DNA from 4 places in the Neobacillus oceani genome. Region 3 is predicted to be linked to each of the others. Evidence: riboswitches for the same ligand, from Rfam matches in the RefSeq annotation. Region 3 holds a riboswitch; each other region holds the start of a gene.
The links. A riboswitch is a leader RNA that binds a small molecule or an ion and turns the genes downstream of it on or off. The one in region 3 is predicted to bind cyclic di-GMP.
Positions count from the first base shown of each region.

Region 1: linked by a shared signal. The riboswitch ahead of V1499_RS02870 (anti-repressor SinI family protein) and the one ahead of V1499_RS22330 (hypothetical protein) in region 3 are both predicted to bind cyclic di-GMP.
Region 2: linked by a shared signal. The riboswitch ahead of V1499_RS18210 (hypothetical protein) and the one ahead of V1499_RS22330 (hypothetical protein) in region 3 are both predicted to bind cyclic di-GMP.
Region 4: linked by a shared signal. The riboswitch ahead of V1499_RS05140 (DUF192 domain-containing protein) and the one ahead of V1499_RS22330 (hypothetical protein) in region 3 are both predicted to bind cyclic di-GMP.

Region 1 is NZ_CP143543.1:580,485-585,019, forward strand. Features, by position in the region: gene hutH (histidine ammonia-lyase) at 1-294, shown strand, start outside; gene V1499_RS02855 (hypothetical protein) at 379-552, opposite strand; gene V1499_RS02860 (DUF1992 domain-containing protein) at 732-1,106, shown strand; gene V1499_RS02865 (hypothetical protein) at 1,156-1,323, opposite strand; cyclic di-GMP riboswitch class I at 1,749-1,837, shown strand; gene V1499_RS02870 (anti-repressor SinI family protein) at 1,868-2,005, shown strand; gene V1499_RS02875 (helix-turn-helix domain-containing protein) at 2,285-2,617, opposite strand; gene V1499_RS02880 (type 1 glutamine amidotransferase domain-containing protein) at 2,890-3,396, shown strand; gene map (type I methionyl aminopeptidase) at 3,665-4,414, shown strand; gene V1499_RS02890 (DUF1128 domain-containing protein) at 4,522-4,535, opposite strand, start outside.
Region 2 is NZ_CP143543.1:3,590,323-3,594,857, reverse strand. Features, by position in the region: gene V1499_RS18215 (PQQ-dependent sugar dehydrogenase) at 580-1,929, opposite strand; cyclic di-GMP riboswitch class I at 2,168-2,251, shown strand; gene V1499_RS18210 (hypothetical protein) at 2,407-3,384, shown strand; gene V1499_RS18205 (hypothetical protein) at 3,479-4,195, opposite strand; gene tatC (twin-arginine translocase subunit TatC) at 4,344-4,535, opposite strand, start outside.
Region 3 is NZ_CP143543.1:4,455,928-4,460,462, reverse strand. Features, by position in the region: gene V1499_RS22345 (transporter substrate-binding domain-containing protein) at 1-709, shown strand, start outside; gene V1499_RS22340 (amino acid ABC transporter permease) at 782-1,516, shown strand; gene V1499_RS22335 (amino acid ABC transporter ATP-binding protein) at 1,541-2,281, shown strand; cyclic di-GMP riboswitch class I at 2,393-2,481, shown strand; gene V1499_RS22330 (hypothetical protein) at 2,548-2,979, shown strand; gene V1499_RS22325 (HD-GYP domain-containing protein) at 3,084-4,010, shown strand; cyclic di-GMP riboswitch class II at 4,083-4,166, opposite strand.
Region 4 is NZ_CP143543.1:1,032,877-1,037,411, reverse strand. Features, by position in the region: gene cpaB (Flp pilus assembly protein CpaB) at 1-195, opposite strand, end outside; gene V1499_RS05160 (TadE/TadG family type IV pilus assembly protein) at 204-1,109, opposite strand; gene V1499_RS05155 (TadE/TadG family type IV pilus assembly protein) at 1,124-1,507, opposite strand; gene V1499_RS05150 (prepilin peptidase) at 1,504-2,019, opposite strand; gene V1499_RS05145 (Flp family type IVb pilin) at 2,226-2,402, opposite strand; gene V1499_RS05140 (DUF192 domain-containing protein) at 2,427-2,759, opposite strand; cyclic di-GMP riboswitch class I at 2,860-2,946, opposite strand; gene V1499_RS05135 (DNA topology modulation protein) at 3,046-3,570, opposite strand; gene V1499_RS05130 (DUF418 domain-containing protein) at 3,567-4,535, opposite strand, start outside.

The DNA.
Region 1 (4,535 bases), 700 kb from region 3:
AACCAGGAGGACCATGTATCAATGGGAACAATTGCAGCCCGCCACGCTTGGCAAATCGTCCAAAACGCTAGAAGGGTCCTGGCAATCGAACTCATTTGCGCGCTCCAGGCGGCTGAATGCCGCGGACCTGAAAAACTGGCCTCCGCAACGCGAAAAATGTATGACGAAGCAAGGGAAATCGTCCCAAGCATCACCCATGACCGTGTTTTTTCAAAAGATATTGAAGACGCAGCAAGCTGGCTGAAGCAAAAGGAGCTTACGACGGTTTTGTTGCCTAAAGAGGAGCAGGTGTGAGCAACTCCGAAAAATGAAAAAAACGGTTCCGCCAAAATTGCGGCTGAACCGTTTTTTATGTATAACTGCTCCAACCATGGATTACTAATGGAACCTGTTTCCGTCCCCGCGCTCCACGCGGTTTTTAAATGCCTCCCTAACGACCAGGAACTCCTCATCGCCAATTGCTTCCTTTACATGCTTTTCGGTCAGGCTATCCTTCGGGAACTCGCCAGGATGCCCTTTCTTTTTGTGCTCAAATTGTTTGCCGCGGCCCATATTGGCACTCCTTTCACATTCAACTGTCTTAACGAGGTTAGTTTCCCCTGCAATTGTTTGTTTATGAAAAAGAACCTCGATTGGCTAAAGGGTTTACTCGCTCATCATAGTGGAAAAATGGTATACTTATAAGGACAGCACGCGCATCCATACACATTCCCATATGAGGAGGAAACAGGGTGGATTATTTTCAAATCATTTCAGAAGACCGGATTAAAAAAGCATATGATAATGGTGAATTCGAAGATTTACCCGGCTTCGGCAAACCGCTTCCGCAGGATGACCTGGCAGGTATACCCGATGAATTGCGAATGGCTTACCGTGTCCTGAAGAATGCAGGATATACGGAAGAAGCAAAATCTCTGCGCCAGGAAATGGTCTCGCTTGAAAGCATGATCGCCCAATGTACGGATGATGCCGAGCGTGCTTCCATGCAAAAGAAGCTTAATCAAAAGCTTCTCAGGTACAATAGCATGATGGCCAAACGCGGCGCCAAAACAAACTCCTCCGTTTTTAAAAACTACGGGGATAAGGTTATAAGAAAACTCACATAACCATAAATTAAAGGGGACCTGCCATTGCCGGCAGGTCCCAATCCATTTCCTATACCCCGTTGCGAATTTCAATAGGCTGATCACCAGCCTGGTCCTGGCGATGGGTTTCCGTTTCCTCCGATGCCTGGGCTGGCCTGCACATTCGATCAAGTAAAAAGCCAAAGAAAATCATAAACGCTATCGGGATTGTATAATTTAATACGTGGATTAAGGTCAATTCAATCCCTCCTATTTGGAAGCTTCAGTTGTTTTCCTCATCTTCATGTTGTTTATATTATATTTAATGTTGGCTGAAAATTCAAAAAGTTTTTCGAAATTTTTATTCAACATTTTTGTGAAAAAGTATCGGCACAATTCGCTTTATTCCGGAAGAAAATTGCCTCGGATAAATCGTTATCCTCTAGTGTTTCGACATTTTCCCAACTCCTTTTCCAGCGTAATTAGAAAAAACTAAATCAAATTGAATTATCTGAAAATTTACTGTAGATTTTTGTATGAATTTATTGGTATTATATGGTTTTTTCAAGACAAAATGTAACAACCTCCCCTAAAAGAACTATCTATAATGGATGTAGAACTACTACTTAAGTATGTGTCCATGTTTATAACAGTAGAGACGGCATGGAGCGTGCCTAGGTACATAACAGAAAAAGGCAAACCGTTTGAAAAAGCGGGACGCAAAGCTTCGGGTCTTCTGCAGAGTTTTTTGCATTGACGGCTGGGCTGCCTGGAATACGAAATCGTATTTTAGGGGTGAGAAAGTGCTAGTTAAAGAAAGAGGTTTTGAGGGACTCGATCAGGAGTGGATTGCACTTATCATGGAGGCAAAAGAGATAGGCCTCGAATCGGAGTTAGTCAGGGATTTCTTAAACAGGAATGAAAAAGTGTCATTGAAATGACAGTTCCAAGGTAAAAAAACAATCCAATGGGAATTTCCCATTGGATTGTTTTTGTCTAGCTCCAGCGCCCAACGCCTAGTGTACTTCGGTCCCCTCGCTACGATAAGTCAACATCGATTCGCTTTCGCTCTTCGTGTTTCCTTTACAGTGGGAGGGTGCTCCTGCGCCACAGTAAATTCGGGGAGGCTGTCTTCAGCTCGTCGCAAAGCTGCAGGGAAGTGTACTCAGGAAGCTGTTTCCCTCCAGTCCATACGGCACTAAACGGGCGCTTGCGCATTTCTATTTGTCATCATTGTTCTGGTTCAAACGCCATTTATTAAATTCGAGAAAATCCCGGAACTGATCCTTCGAAACCCCCGATTCCATCGCCTCTTTCACCAGATTCAGCCAGTCGCTGTCCAACTCTCCCTTGTCTGCCGCATCATGGATCAAGTGGTCGACAGGAACATTCAGCACAGCCGAGATTTTTTCGAGGAACTGGATCGACGGATTCCGCTGCAAATTTCGTTCAAGGGAGCTAATATATGATTTAGCAACCCCCGCCTGTTCGGCCAACTCTGATAACGACATTTTTCTTTCCAAACGAATCTTCTTGACGCGATCACCAATCATGAACGTTCACACACCTTGAAATTATATATCTTTCATTCATGATAACAAATTGAGAATAAAAGTACCATAGCATGAAACTGAATAATCAAAAAATCCAACGCAATGAAACCACCCATTAATCCAAAAGTCTAATGCATTCCAAACCGATTAACGAAAAAATCCAGATACCCGCCCAGACAGACGGCTAAGGTTTTATTACGGAAGGCGAAGGGAATGAGAATAATGGGCAATTTTGAAAATCAAGAGAAGGAGCTGCATACAATGGCAAAAAAATCGCCTGCCTAATTACATCGATGTTTGAAGACTCCGAATTCACCGAGCCGGCAAAGGCCTATGTCGAAGGCGGACATGAAGTCTTGACGATTGGGACCGAAAAAGGGAAGGAAGTGGAAGGGAAGCAGGGAGAAGCTACGATTACGATTGACTACGGTATTGACGAGGTCAATCCAGACGAGTATGATGCCTTGTTTTTACCAGGCGGTTTCTCGCCCGACATCCTCCGGGCAGATGACCGCTTCGTCCAATTTTCCAAACATTTCATGGATGAAAACAAACCTGTTTTCGCCATTTGCCACGGTCCGCAACTGCTTATCACCGCGAAGACGCTTGACGGACGAAACGTAACCGGCTATAAATCCATCAAGGTCGATCTGGAAAACGCCGGGGCTACCTATAAGGATGAAGAAGTTGTTGTCTGCGGCGATCAGCTCGTTACAAGCCGTACACCTGATGACATTCCGGCCTTTATTAAAGAATCAACTAAACTATTGGAAGCATAATTGGTTTTACCCCCTATTTAATCCTGAGGCTGTAGCCGGCAAAAGTGCGGCACAGCCTTTTTGTTTGCGAAGGAAAGCTCTTGCAATAATAATGCCATCAACCACCGGCTTGTGCTGATAGCCAGAAGGTTTGTAAATTAGTGGCTTCCACCATAAACAAGCCGCTTTGAAAAAGAGGAAAAGAGAGATACTATAAAGGATGAGAGCATTTTATCGTGACAGCATATAGTAAACGAGAAAATGAATTTTGCAAAAAGGCGGGAAATACATGATTGTCCTCAAATCACCAAGGGAAATCGCCATGATGAAAAAGGCAGGAGAGGTTTTAGCCGCTTGCCACAAAGAGTTGGCAGGCATAATCAAACCTGGCATAACAACATGGGAGATTGACCAATTTACGGAACAATTTTTAAAAAAACATGGAGCCACTCCGGAGCAGAAAGGTTACCGGGGATATGAATATGCCACATGCACAAGCATTAATGACGAAGTTTGCCATGGGTTCCCGCGAAAGGAACCGCTCAAGGAAGGCGATATTGTCACCGTGGATATGGTTGTCAACCTGAACGGGGCGCTTGCCGATTCTGCCTGGACGTATCCTGTCGGCAAGGTTAGCGATGAAGTCCAGAAGCTAATGGATGTTACGAAGGAAGCGCTCTATAAAGGAATCGAACAGTCCGTCATAGGATCTAGAATCGGCGACATCGGCCATGCCATCCAGCAATATGTCGAGGAGGAGGGCTTTTCGGTTGTCCGGGATTTCATTGGCCACGGTATTGGATCTGTCATCCACGAAAAACCCGACGTTCCACACTTCGGGCTGCCAGGCAAAGGTGCAAGGTTGAAAGAAGGGATGGTCTTTACCATCGAACCAATGGTTAATATCGGCGCATGGGCAACCAAAATGGACCCTAACGGCTGGACAGCCAGAACCGTAGACGGCACCTACTCCGCCCAATACGAACACACTATAGCCATCACAAAAGACGGCCCGCTCATCCTGACTAACCAGGAGTAAATAAAAGGTGCCAGGCACCAATGTGGAACATTTTCTTCCCCATTTGGGTGTCAGGCACCTTAAATGATAAAATGGCGCCTCTCTTGGGAAGCGCCGCCCATTTCATCTTATTGTTTGCGGA
Region 2 (4,535 bases), 870 kb from region 3:
AGGCAAATCGAATTATCCTTCGTACTATTCGGCCTCTAAATCGTGTTTGTAATACAAGAGAATCACTGCCAGCAGATACAAGGGTGCCTCGAAAAGTGCCTGCCGTTGTAATAACTTCGACATCTTGTCCTATAAGACTATAGGCATGTTGCGCAAAACTTCTGTCCGACATTCTTTTCACCACCTCTCTTATTAATAGAAAATGCAGCTGAAAATAAATGGCTTGGACATTTACTCCATTGGTGGGGTTATTTTTAAGAAATCATCATTTTCCTTCACAAGCTTTTAAATTTTAAGTAAGGAATTGAAGTCCAAAGATCTATATTCCGCCATGCAATCCATTTTGGGGTAAGTTAGGAACAATTTATGAGGGATTGGAAAAGTACTGTAATATAAAAAAACAAACCTAAAAATCATAAACGCCCCCATTATCGCCGCTGTTGCGGTTCTGCCGGGGGCGTTTCTTTTTGATTCGTGTTTGCGTGACTTGGTGCGTGGAGGGGGACGGTGGATGTTGGGTATTTGCTGGCTAACTGTAGAAATAGATGGCCTTGTGTATGGGCCAATTTTTCAAAAAAATTAAGGTGAAATTTCAAAAACAGTACCTTGGTTAAAATCGGTTACTCTCATCGAGCCATAAGCCCCTAGATAGAGCCGAGTTTGGTTTTGGTTGGTTCCGAGGCTGACATAGTAGGCGGATTGGGGGCCAAAAGGATTATCAGTTTCAATGACAGTATAGTCATTCAGTTTACCGTCGGTTCTTGCGCTGGAATACGCTAAAACGCCTCGAACAGGGGCGGATTCCTTGCGGGCGAGGTCGATGAAGACGACGCGGCCGGTTAAGGCGGGGATTGTCGTCCCCGAGTAGGCCTGCACCCCGGTAAGCGCTGTACCCGCGAACCTACCAGGCCGGGTATCCCTGTGGAGATAAGTGAGCAAAGGCGGGATGCGCGTCTCGGATGTTTTTACTGTATCGTTGTAATAGGCAAATGAATGAGAAGCTGAAGTCGGATTTCCGGGGCAACTCCTTATGGCCGGTGTGGGGAACGCGCCTTCCCATCCGCGCCAGCCAAAGTTAATCAACCTGTTTTGGCCAATTTCTGCGTTTGTTTGGGCGGCCTCAACAAGCCGGGTTACCGGGATTGGCTGATATTGAATGAATGAAAAGATGGACTCCGCGAAATCCTGTCCGACATTTCCCGCATATTTAATAAACTGCTGCCGGGTCCGCTGATATGAAATGCCCGGTATATTCCGAACCCCTTTGGCGATCACGGTAAGTGTTTCCTGGATTGGGCGGGGAAGTTCGTTGAAACGCGTAACGACGGGAGGGTTGGTGATCAGCGTGTTTTTGCTTACATCGATTTCAATGATTTTACCGGCGATTTCCATGTCGTCCTGGGCGAGATTAAATGGATCATAGCCTGAACCGCCATCACCTGTTGTTAAAACCAGCTTGCCTGTTTCAGGTGAAAAGTTCAGGCTGTTGACGCCATTATGATTAAAAAAAGGCCTCCGTATGTTCAGTAATGTCCGTCGTTTTTGGGGCAGGCCATTCGATGGCAACATCCATTCTTCAACAGTATCGATATGGTCAAAACGCGTTTCCCTGTTTGTCCATCTTAGGTTTAACGTTCCTGGGTTACAAGGGTCGGGCTGAAATTCCTGAGTAAGCGCGCCGGGTCCTTGTGTTCCAGCTGCTGAATAATGAAGATAAAAGAGGCCATTCGTGTGAAATTGAGGATGAAACGCGAGCCCCACCACCCCCCGTTCGTCATATCCGCCACCCGCATGGCCCAGCTTAATAATCCGGGTGCGAATGTCCAAAAACGTCCTTAACCCATCGTCTCCTATGTAAAAAATCTCCCCTACCTGGGTGGCGATGAATAATCGTTCAACGGATTCCCTCGGAAGGGACGCTGTTTTCATTACAGTTGGTAAATTGATATTCCGTACAATCGGCTGCAATCGAACCCTAATTTTAGCCAAAGAAGGTTACCTCCTTTCATATCCTTTCCTTATATTAAGAATATGGGCAGGGTTTGAGCGTTAGTACCCAAAAAGGCAAGTCGGGGGAAGAGGGTAATTAGCACATAGAAATTAATAGAAACATAGTAAAAAAATCCTATTAATCATAGGTAAAATAGACTATAATGAAATAATTAAAATAATATTTGGGCAAACCATCTGAAAGGGTGGGACGCAAAGCTACGAGTCTAAGGCATTTGGCTATGATCGTCGGGCTGCACTTCTTTGTTTCTGTTTCATGCAGCCCAACAATTTATTAATTGTTGGGTTTTTGTTTTTCCCAAATAATAAGGGGGCTGGTTTAACAAAGAAAATGATCGCTACCACTCTAATACTACGTCAGATTGGCACACTTTTAACTTACGAGGAGAATAATTGATGAAACGGGCTAAATTTTTATTTTTAACAATCGTGATAGTTTCATTGCTGGCGGCTTGCGGTGATAGCGTTCAAAATACGAACAATGGTGAAAAAAAGGGAGATCAGGAAGTAGAGAAATTGTCTGCCAAAGCTGCTATTAAAAAGGATTCAACAGTAACAGAGATTCCTCTTCAAGTTGGCGCGCATCCCCGCTGCTGTTTAGGAATTAACGTGCAAAAAGCAGAAGTGCAAACAAATCCGGACCTGCTTATCCTCCAACTGGAAGTAAGGACTCTATTAGGTTTTCAAGAAGGAATAACGGATACGAATCTTTACTTAGGCTATAAGGATATGATTCCCGTATTTAATTTGCTTACGGAACAAGGAGTATTTGAAGGTTACTTGCATGATCCTGAGATTTTAAAAGAAGGTGAACCTAAATCGATAAAAGTGATATTCGCCGATGTGAAGGGGAAACCATTAGGTTTGTCTGTAAGGAGAGTTTTTGAAGAATCACAGGTGCAGGATGGCAGTTATCGGGATGCAGATAAGCAAGGAACTTTCGCTTATTTAGAAGATGTTAATGAAGAGATGATGCTCAGAATTGGCAGAGGGTTATTCGATAAAGTAACGAGTATTGAATTGGCTAAAACGGAGGAAGAAGTATGGGAAATCCTAACTCCTCTTTTTGATCAAGATAGTCCTCCTGAATTATACAATGTTCTTTTTGATGAAATTACCTACGGAGATTACAGTCGTTACGAAATTAAGTACCTGGATGAGTCTGTTGAATTCAAGGACAAGGGAGCTTTTATACAATATGAGGCTTCCGTTGAAATTCACTTATATGGCCAAAACGGAGCCATTGCGAGGACAAAAGGGTTCGGAGTCAGTTCGTTAATCAGTATCTCTAAAGCAACCGGTAATTATATGTTTAGCGGCTTGGATTACGATTATTTAACCGGTACAGATTCTTATTGGGATGTTGGGGAGTAATATAAAAAATCATAGAAAAATGCCTGCTCCAGATTACGTAACGCAAATGAGCAGGCATTATTAGGTCTAAAAACGATTGGAGCCGTGATAGGTCTTAGTTTTTATCCAGCCCCAATGTTTGTTTCATTTTGGAAAGGGCTTGGTCTAGAGCGACGTCTTGGACAACTGGTTTGTCGGTGTCCCATTGCTCGCCTTGTGGCAATTCGAATTGGAATCGTTCAGCATATGGGGCAGGGCGTCCCATGATATACTCAACGATTTCCTTTGCGATAAATTCCCTCGCTTCTTCTGCCGTACGTTTACCTGTAACAATTTCATGCATCATGTTTAAGGACAATGTGTTGGCGCCTTCATTGTCGCAGTGGACTGAAACTTCGCCTTTTGTCCGGTCGATTACAATGCTTCCTTCCAGCTGGGCTACCAGGCCTACTTTTTCGGCTGGTACATGATAATCGATGAATTGTTCAAGCACGTCGGTATGAGGTTCTGGAAAATCATGAGGCACCTCGTCACGATAGGCAATTGTCCGTTTCCAAGGGCCGTTCTTATACCAGATTAATTTGCTTGGAGTTGCTTCGTTTGGCGGTCCGTAAAAATCCATCGTGTTTTGGGCGGACATTTTGGACGTAGCGGGCCATTGTTCGATGATTTTCTTAGCGGTTTCCGTGTCGACTGTTGAGGTCGACCCTTTTTCCCCGCCATTTTTAGTTGCATGGAGTTTCATATTGCTGACCATAGCGGTAGCAGCTAGTTTTAATCGGGCTTCTGCTGGAGCTTTACTTGCAGCAGTTTCTTGTGAACGATGTTCCATCAGATAATCCCTCCTAAAAAGTTGATACATAGGTCTACTTCCCGATGGCATTATGATTAAACGTACGATTACGTCAGGTGCTGTTTATAGGCTAAAAATTAAAAAGGAATTTCAAAGTATTACGCTGCTTTTAAACAACCAAAACAGGTTAGCTATTCATTTGGACCTGCATACCTGTTTCAGCTTTAATTCTCTTTTTATATATAAAGTTAGAAAGAGATACACTGATTTCGTATAGCGTTAGTAAGGGAACAATGACTAAGATATCGGAAACGATATCGGGCGGCGTTATCAGAATAGACAAGACTACCAAAGCAAAGTAGGAAACTTTTCGGGCTTT
Region 3 (4,535 bases):
GGCCGGCTACGCGCCTTTTAACTGGTCGCAAAAAGACGATTCAAATGGAGCTGTCAAAATTTCTGGATCATCTGAATACGCTGGCGGCTATGATGTGGAAATTGCCAAGAGAATCGCCGATGGCCTCGGCAAGGAACTGGTCATTGTCAAAACAGAATGGGATGGCCTTGTACCGGCATTGACTTCCGGCAAAATCGATGCGATTATCGCAGGGATGTCACCAACGGAAGAACGTAAAAAAACAATCGACTTTTCGGATAACTACTATAAATCGAATCTCGTAATGGTTGTGAAAAAAGGAAGCAAGTATGAAGGAGCGAAATCAATTAACGATTTCAAAGGTGCGAAGGTAACCGCGCAGCTGAATACATTCCATTACTCCGTCATTGACCAGATCGAAGGCGTCAAGAAAGCGACAGCGATGGATAACTTCCCGGCAATGAGGGTCGCACTTCAATCGGGCATCATTGATGGATACGTTTCCGAGCGCCCTGAAGCGGTGAGTGCTTCAGCCGCGAACGAAAACTTTGTGATGGTCGAATTCGAGGATGGATTCAAAACATCCGAGGATGACACGGCGATTGCTGTCGGACTTAAAAAGGGAAGCGGTCTAACGGACAAAATCAATGAAATCCTGAGCGGCATTTCCGAAGAAGAACAAACAAGCATCATGGATGAAGCAATCAAGAACCAGCCGGCGGCAGAATAAAGATAGATTTCGGTGGAAACCGGCTGTGTCTTGTATACAGCCGGTTTCATGATGATATGGAGGAGGAGAGGCATGAGCATTGAATGGATTGTAAAAATCGTATCGGAAAACTGGGAGATGTTCCTCCGCGGGGCGGGCACGACGTTATGGATCGCACTCATTGGAACAATTGCCGGGGCTGTTATCGGCTTGATTGCCGGCATCATCCGGACGATTCCTGTTCCAGAACGGGGACTTAAAAAAATTGTATTGGCAATCGTTAATTTTCTTTTATCAGCATATATTGAATTTTTCCGCGGTACGCCAATGATTGTCCAGGCAATGGTCATTTATTACGGCTCCGCATTAGCATTTGACATTAATATGAATGTAATGATGGCAGCACTTATTGTTGTTTCGATTAATACAGGGGCCTATATGGCCGAAATTGTCCGCGGCGGGATCATTTCGATTGATAAGGGCCAGTTCGAGGCTGCCCAGGCTATTGGGATGAACCATATCCAGACGATGGTCAACGTCGTTTTGCCGCAGGTTGTCCGAAACATTTTGCCTGCAACAGGGAACCAATTTGTAATCAATATTAAGGATACATCCGTCCTTAACGTTATCTCGGTATCGGAATTGTACTTCCTGACAAAATCGGTAGCGGGCAACAATTTCCGTTATTTCGAGTCATTCTTTGTGGCGTGTGTCCTTTATTTTATCATGACCTTTGCTGTAACGAAAATCCTTCGTTATTTTGAAAAGAAAATTGAAGGGCCGGATAGCTACACGGTTGTCGGCGAGGATATCCAGCCTGCAAGATAATAACTGCAGAAAGGAGGAGAACGTATGGAAAAAGTTATTGATATCCAGCATTTAAATAAGTCCTTTGGAAACCATGAAGTGTTAAAGGACATTAATTTTTCAGTCAATAAAGGGGAAGTCGTGAGTATTATCGGTTCATCCGGATCCGGCAAGTCGACGCTCCTTCGCTGTGTAAACCTATTGGAAATGCCGAGCGGCGGCCAAATCATTTACAAAGGCGAAAACATTCTTGATGACAAGCATGACCTGTTCCTTTACAGAAGGAAGCTAGGCATGGTGTTCCAGCAGTTCAATTTGTTCAACAACCACAACGTCCTCGGAAACTGTGTGGTCGGGCAAGTAAAGGTGCTTAAGCGCTCAAAGGAAGAAGCAGAAAAAGTCGCCATGAACTATTTAAAAGTGGTCGGCATGGATAAATACATTAATGCCAAACCACATCAATTGTCCGGTGGGCAAAAGCAGAGGGTAGCGATTGCAAGGGCCTTGTCAATGGAACCGGATGTCATGCTGTTCGACGAGCCAACTTCCGCGCTTGACCCTGAAATGGTCGGCGAAGTTCTAAAAGTTATGAAAGACCTTGCAGAATCAGGGTTGACGATGCTGATTGTTACACACGAAATGGAATTTGCCCGTGAAGTTTCCGATCGCGTAGTCTTTATGGATAAAGGGGTTATCGCCGAGGAAGGCAGCCCTGAGCAAATCTTCAGCAATCCAACCCAGGAACGGACAAGGGAATTCCTGAAAAGGACATTAAAACAGTACTAAATCGACATCCTTAGGCCTTTTCTCCTATTGTTCTAGAAAAAAATTCAAAAAATTTGGATAATAGTTGCTAATAGTTATAAAGTCCTTGTATAATTATGGTATATACTAAAATAGACCCAGGGGCAACTTATCTGAAAAGATAAGAACGCAAAGCTAAAGGGGCTAAAGCAGGAGTCCTGCCATGCCAGCCAGTTGCATTAAACAAGTCCCTCTTCTATAATTGGGTCTTTTTTGTTGGACTTTCTAAACAGTTGGAGGGAGTGGGGATGTTGCAAAAGGTATTATCAATTTTTTTCACGGCTGTTCTGATTTTGGGATTGGGCTCACCGGCTTTCGCGAATGAAGAGAAAGATGTAGCCAAAGCGGTTAGTTTGATTGAAAAGACCAATATCGAAATTTACGAAAAGGTTGAAAAAGCAGTAGAAAAGGCAGACAAGCTGCAAGCTCAGTATCTTGTGGATATTGGAAAACTTCAAGAAGGCAACACTGAAACGCATGAAAAACTAACGCAAAAATACAATGAAAAGTTAGATAAAATCATTTCGGATATTTATAAGGAAACGCTGAAAATGTCGGATAAAACGATTGCGAAGGCCGCGGAATACGGAGTAATTGCCGAATGCAGCTGGGTGCTTGTCCGTTTTGCCGATAGAGAGGTGTGGATTGACCCAGTTCGGGTAGTAAAAATTTTGCCTTAAAAATAATTCATTGAAGCAATAGTCTGAATGTTATATGATTTAATTAAGCCAACGAGTCTAAAATAGGCTCGTTTTTCTTTTCGCCTAGCTGGGAGGGTCTATGTATGGGTTTTTCTATTGGAAAAAAGGGAGAAGTTTTAGAGCGGGTTTCTCTTGGAACCTTTGATATTGGATTGCTTGCCCACGGCGGCGGTATGGAATGTATGATCCAAACGATTTCAAAAGACAACCTTTTTTATGTTTATCCGAGTGAAACCCCGAATGTTATGGAATTTTTCTATATCCTTCAAGGTGAAATGATTTGTGAAATTGATGGTGAAAAGATAAAACTTGGGCCAGGTGATTACTACAAAGCTGTTGATTTGGATGAGCCCGTCCACTTCTCTACCCTGACAGATGTTTCTTATCTATGGATGATAACGGAGCCAACTTTTTATCAACTAAGCGAAAGCCTCACAAGGTTAAAAAAGATTGTTGAAGAAGTTGAGAGGAAAGACCACCATACCGTAGAACATAGTGAACGGGTTTCAGAGTATGCCGTGAAAATTGCCAAAAAGCTTATGTTTCCAAAAGATAAGCTAGAAAGCTTATATATTGCTTCGATATTGCATGATATAGGAAAGATTAATATACCTATGGAAATATTAAATAAACCTGATAAGTTAACGGACGAGGAGTTTGCCTATATTAAACGGCACCCGGGCGATGGGGCGGAAATGGTGAAAGACCTCTATTATGAAGATATCCCCATGATTATCGAACAACATCATGAGCGGCTGAATGGGAGCGGGTATCCCCATGGCTTAAAAGGGGATGATATCCTTTTGGAAGCACGAATCATTGCGGTAAGCGATTCATTTGATGCCATGACCGAAGATCGGGCCTACCGCAAAGCCTATGATGTCCAGTATGCTGTCAATGAGCTAATCAGCATGGCTGATACCCATTATGATAGGAAAGTCGTTGAAGCGTTTGTTGAGATTTTAAAAGAAGAAGGGCGCCTCCACAGTGAAATGCTGGAGGTAAAATAAAGGAATCAATCGATGACGATTGATTCCTTTTTACATTACTGGAAAATTCCTCTCCCCTTAGAGTATGATTTGTTTCTAAAGGGCCGGTTACACTATTGGCTCCATATTACCCAAGTGCCCACGTACAGGCTTTACTTCAACGCTTCCCCCAATGCCGGTCGGTACCATGTACAGACAAACCGAAAACAGAGATTCGATTTATTGAGTGGAAATTCTTTTATATCGAACATCTGTTATAGTGTAATATAAATTAAACTATAGTTTAATGTGAATCGTTTCCAGCCGACATTATTGCTAAAATCTCGACAAATCACTTCCGGATTTGGCATGGAAAAAAACAAAAAAAGAGCACTAACAAGGTTAGCGCTGGCAATGGATTGTGTATATCTAGGAGGAAGAAAGTAAACAAGGGCAATCGCTGCCCTTATTTAATCAAAGTATATAGTAAACGATAGTTAAATTATACCTTTTTTAATAGACAAATTACGCCAAAAACCGTGTGTATGTAGAAAAATAATGATTAAA
Region 4 (4,535 bases), 1.2 Mb from region 3:
AGAAACCTGGATGACCTCAAGTTTCTCTGCTGTAATCTTTTCGTTCTTATCGATTCTTTCTTTCGCAACGACGATTTCCGCCATCGGCGCGGAAGTCGTTTCCTTTTTATCGAACTTCGCCATGTATTGGTAAAACAATACTGTCGTAATCATCCCCATGGCGAGGGCCAGCACTAATACCATTTTCGAACGCATTTTCCCACCTACTCTGTCAACCGGATGGCATAGGCGCCCCGGTCCAGGCTTCCTTCTTCATAAAAGCCCGTTCCCGGCCATTTAATGAACATTCCGGTTATTGATGTATCGTTGTTTTTCATAGGTTCGGTAATATAAAAATAGGCAAACCCAGTTACTTGGATATTTTTTAACTGGTTTGAATCGAATTGATATGGCTTATAAACGGGAATCAGGATAACCCGGGAGCAATCCCGGTCAGATAAATCCCCGATAGCAGAGGTGCATCCATTTATCAATTCCTGGACAACCGTCCTCGTCTTACCGGCAATGTTACCGGTTTCGGTTGGGATGATTTCCCCAATCTTGATTTCCTGCTGATATCCGTGGCGGAGATTTTCTTCATACGTCTTTGCACCCGGTCCATTAAGGCCCAGGACGCCGAAAACCCCGCTGACCGAACCAGAAGAATCCGTTTTTAACTTTACAACCGTGCCAAAATTAAGCGGAGTATCCTCATGAACCCCAAGAGGCGCGATTCCCTTTGCCCTGCCCATTGGTGCCAGCGATGCAGCGGCGGCTGCCCTGACATTGACTGTTTCAAATCCGAACAATCCCATGAATGCCGGCTTAACCTTTTTTACAAGGCCCACTCTTACCTTTTTGTCTATGTCGATGTCCAGGCTTTTCTTCGAACCAGTTTCCCCATGGTCGGCGAGAATCCGATTCACCACTTTATTGACTTGTTCCTCCGAATTGGTTAGCTCCTGGGCACCGGAGAGCACTGCAGCGTTCGCGGCCTTTTGAAGCTTGCTTTTCGTCATATACAGCATTCCGCCGTCAATGGCGAGCCCCGTGATGCAAAGCAGCGCAACCATTGTTATCGCGACGTAAATAAGAGCGACTCCTTTTTCTTCTTTTAAAAAACTCTTCATGCTCCGTCCCTCCTTCACTCAACTCGGATTGTAGAATCAGTCTGCGCATAAAGCGGGGAAGGAAAGAGGCTTGATAAAAACGGGGTATACAATTTAATTGGATATTTCAATTTCACCTTCACATAATCACCGGATTTTCGTATTGAGCCGGGTGGAGTGATTTCAACGATTAGGTTACTCGAATCCCCAAGGCGGACATAATTTTTCGCGAAGGATGCTATTTCTGCATCCGACCTCCCCAGCCCCCCTTTGCGGACTGTTTCCTGGGCGGCCATGTGGAGGTGGGCATAAGAGTATGTTACTCTGCCAAAGTCAATGATCCCGACGACCAACAACAATAAAAGGGGAAGGACAAGGGCTGTCTCCACCAATGATTGGCCGGATTCATTCTTCCTCATAAAATCATCCCGGCGCGGAAAAATTGAATGGCGGCGCCAACCGCGATTGCAACTCCATAAGGATATGTCTGTTTCATCGCATCTTTATCGTACATGAGGGGAATCTTCAACCCATTCATCAATCCACCTAGCGAATAAAAAACCCCTTTTAATAATTGTTTCGCGCTCTTGCGGAAAATGATAAGGAAAAGAGCGAAAACCCCGCCCGCGAGCGCCATATAAATAGCCGAGAGCGCGACGAATTTCGCTCCCATCAAGGCCCCGATCACGGCGAGGAGTTTCACGTCGCCCGCTCCCATTCCTCCCAGCAAGTAAGGAATTAAAAGGATGCCGAAACCGGTAAGGAGCCCAAGAATGGAGTTCGTTAATCCTTCAAGCCCGCCTGCCACTCCATTTACGGCTAGTGACACAATCAGGAAAGGCAGCAGGACCTTGTTATAGATTTTCCGCTCCCTCACATCCGTCACCGTGCAAATGGCAAGCAGCAGAAACAGTAAAATGGCGTTTATCATTCCAGTAACCTCATTTCCGGGTAAATCTTTTATTGAAAAAAAGCCCCACGTTGACTCCTGAACGCAAGGCTTTCCTACTACATTACAAAATACTCATTTAAAATTATATAAATTGAACAAAAGGTTTTAGTGCCCTTTTATACCTTACGGTTGATTCTAACCATTTGAATAAAAATGAATTTTATATTATATGGTTTTTGGAAAAATTATGGAGTTACTTTTTCAACCTCAGTTGCTACCCCTGTAAATATTGCTATAATTTTCTCTTTAAATCCGATAAGAATAGCTACTACCCCAATCGCAATAACGCCCAAAACCAAACCGTACTCTGTCATGCCTTGTCCTTGTTCTTCAGTCAGCAATGCTTTCATTTTATTCATCATGTTTGATTAGCTCCTTTAATATTATTATTTGATAGATAAACAATGTCCCACTTTCAAGTCCGTATTCTGAATGGTACCCGCCGGCAATTCTAGTACTAAGCGGGCTTTCCGGCGGACCTTTCCAATCTTTGCGGGCGCCATCTTTTCGTCAATGCCCACGACGATGTTGTTTCCGTCCAAATACACAACATCGATTGGATAGTTCATGAAGAATGTGTGGATGGATTGGCAGGGTTGTATGAGCAGGCCGTGACCCGCGGGCAGATTCTTTGTAAACATCAGGCCCTTCAACCTTTTGAAAAAACTGTCGGCGCTGTCTACCGTATCTGCAATTTCCGTCCCTTTCGACAGATTCACGACCTTCAACCTTCGTCACCTCCTGAAATATAAAATGACCCCGCCTTTACCGAAAGGGGGGTCATTGGTAAATAAACACACCTATGATGCACCCTGATCTTTCGGTAACTGGCTGGCATAGCACAAACGTGCCTTAGCCCCTGTAGCTTTGCGTCACTGATTTTCATCAGCTTTGCCTTTATCGAGATACAGCGCGCATATCTTGTCGACTGTTCTCTTACTCACATCATAAAATGTTTATATTTGGTTGGATATAGTACCAATAGACTATTTTCACAAAAATAACCTAGTACTTTTGTATTATTTTTTCGTTTAACCCTCTTAAAAAGGTTTTCACCTCCGAAGGACGGGTAAATATATAAATTTGTTTATCACGGAATTTATGAAGCTTATCAAGGATGGACGGAGCCTTTTTCCGGTTATATCCGGCTACCCAGGAGATAAATTTCCAATCGAGTTTTTCCTGGCAGCCTTCCCCCATATCCGGCCTTGTTTTTCCTTGGTACTGAATCCTTCTTTTCACTATCCCAACTAAACAGCGGATTGTTGAATAATGGAGGAATATGACCGTATCCGCTTTTTCCAGCCTGGCATCCATCGTGGAGCCGAAGTTTCCATCGATGATCCATGTTTCTTCATTCATGATGCCATTTTGCAAGCGAATAAATGCGGTCCGGTCCATCGGAACCCAGCCCGGCTTCCAAAAAAGGGCGTCCAAATGGTATACCTTCAAACCAAGCCTTTTGCCAAGCACCTTGGCAAGCGTACTTTTTCCGGCCCCTCCGCTCCCAATTATAGCGATTTTTTTCACGCATTCCCCCTCCTCCGTAATTTTTGGAGCTTGAAATACGTGAAACTCCGCCACATCCATTCCACCGGGCCGTACCGATATTTTTTCATCCACATGCTACTGACAGCGATTTGAAGAAAGAAAACGGCGAAAACGAGAAGGGTCCCTTGTGCGGCCGAAACCTTACCATAAAGGCCAAGGCCATATCCATAAAAAATAAATGTCGACAAAATAGACTGAAACAAATAATTGGTCATCGACATTCTTCCAACATAGGCTAGGCTGCCAGATACGGCCTCGAATTTTCCGGCTCCCAAGACAATCATCCCCGCATAGGATAGAGCCAGAAGCGGACCTCCAAAAAAGTCCTGGAAAAATTCCACGCTGTAGCCTTCCCACCCATAATACGGCAACGTTTTCAGTGCCATCGCAGGCAGAAGCAACCCAAATGCGGCTACCTTGAATTTCTTTAAATGCCTCACAGACTCTTCAAGCCATCTAAGCTTCGCAACCGCCGCTCCAAACAAAAAGAGTGGCAATATGGAGAATAATGTGATTGGGATAGTCTCAGGGCTGTTGAGAAAGTTCCATTCGGATATCCTCATTTCAGTGATTTCCCGAAACGAACCATTTCCATATACAGCAAGTGCGTGCTGCGCGTCAGCTTTGTACGTTTCCCAAAGGTTTACAATCGGCCCTGCCACGTCAGCCAGTAACAGAAGAAGGCCGAGAAGCAAGTTTGGAATGGTATACATGGCCAGGGCTAATATAAGAAGAGCCTTCCCACTAAACCGCAGGAAAAACAACAGGAGCAAGCCGACGCACGCATATGTAATCAAAATATCCCCCGGCCAAATAAGGAATGCGTGAACCATTCCCACAGCAAGAAGAAAGGCCAGCCTTCTCGCGGCGAACACTGTGAAATTGGCCCCGCGCCCAATAGCTCGTTCCCTCATGAGCATAAGCCCATACCCGAAAAGCATGGA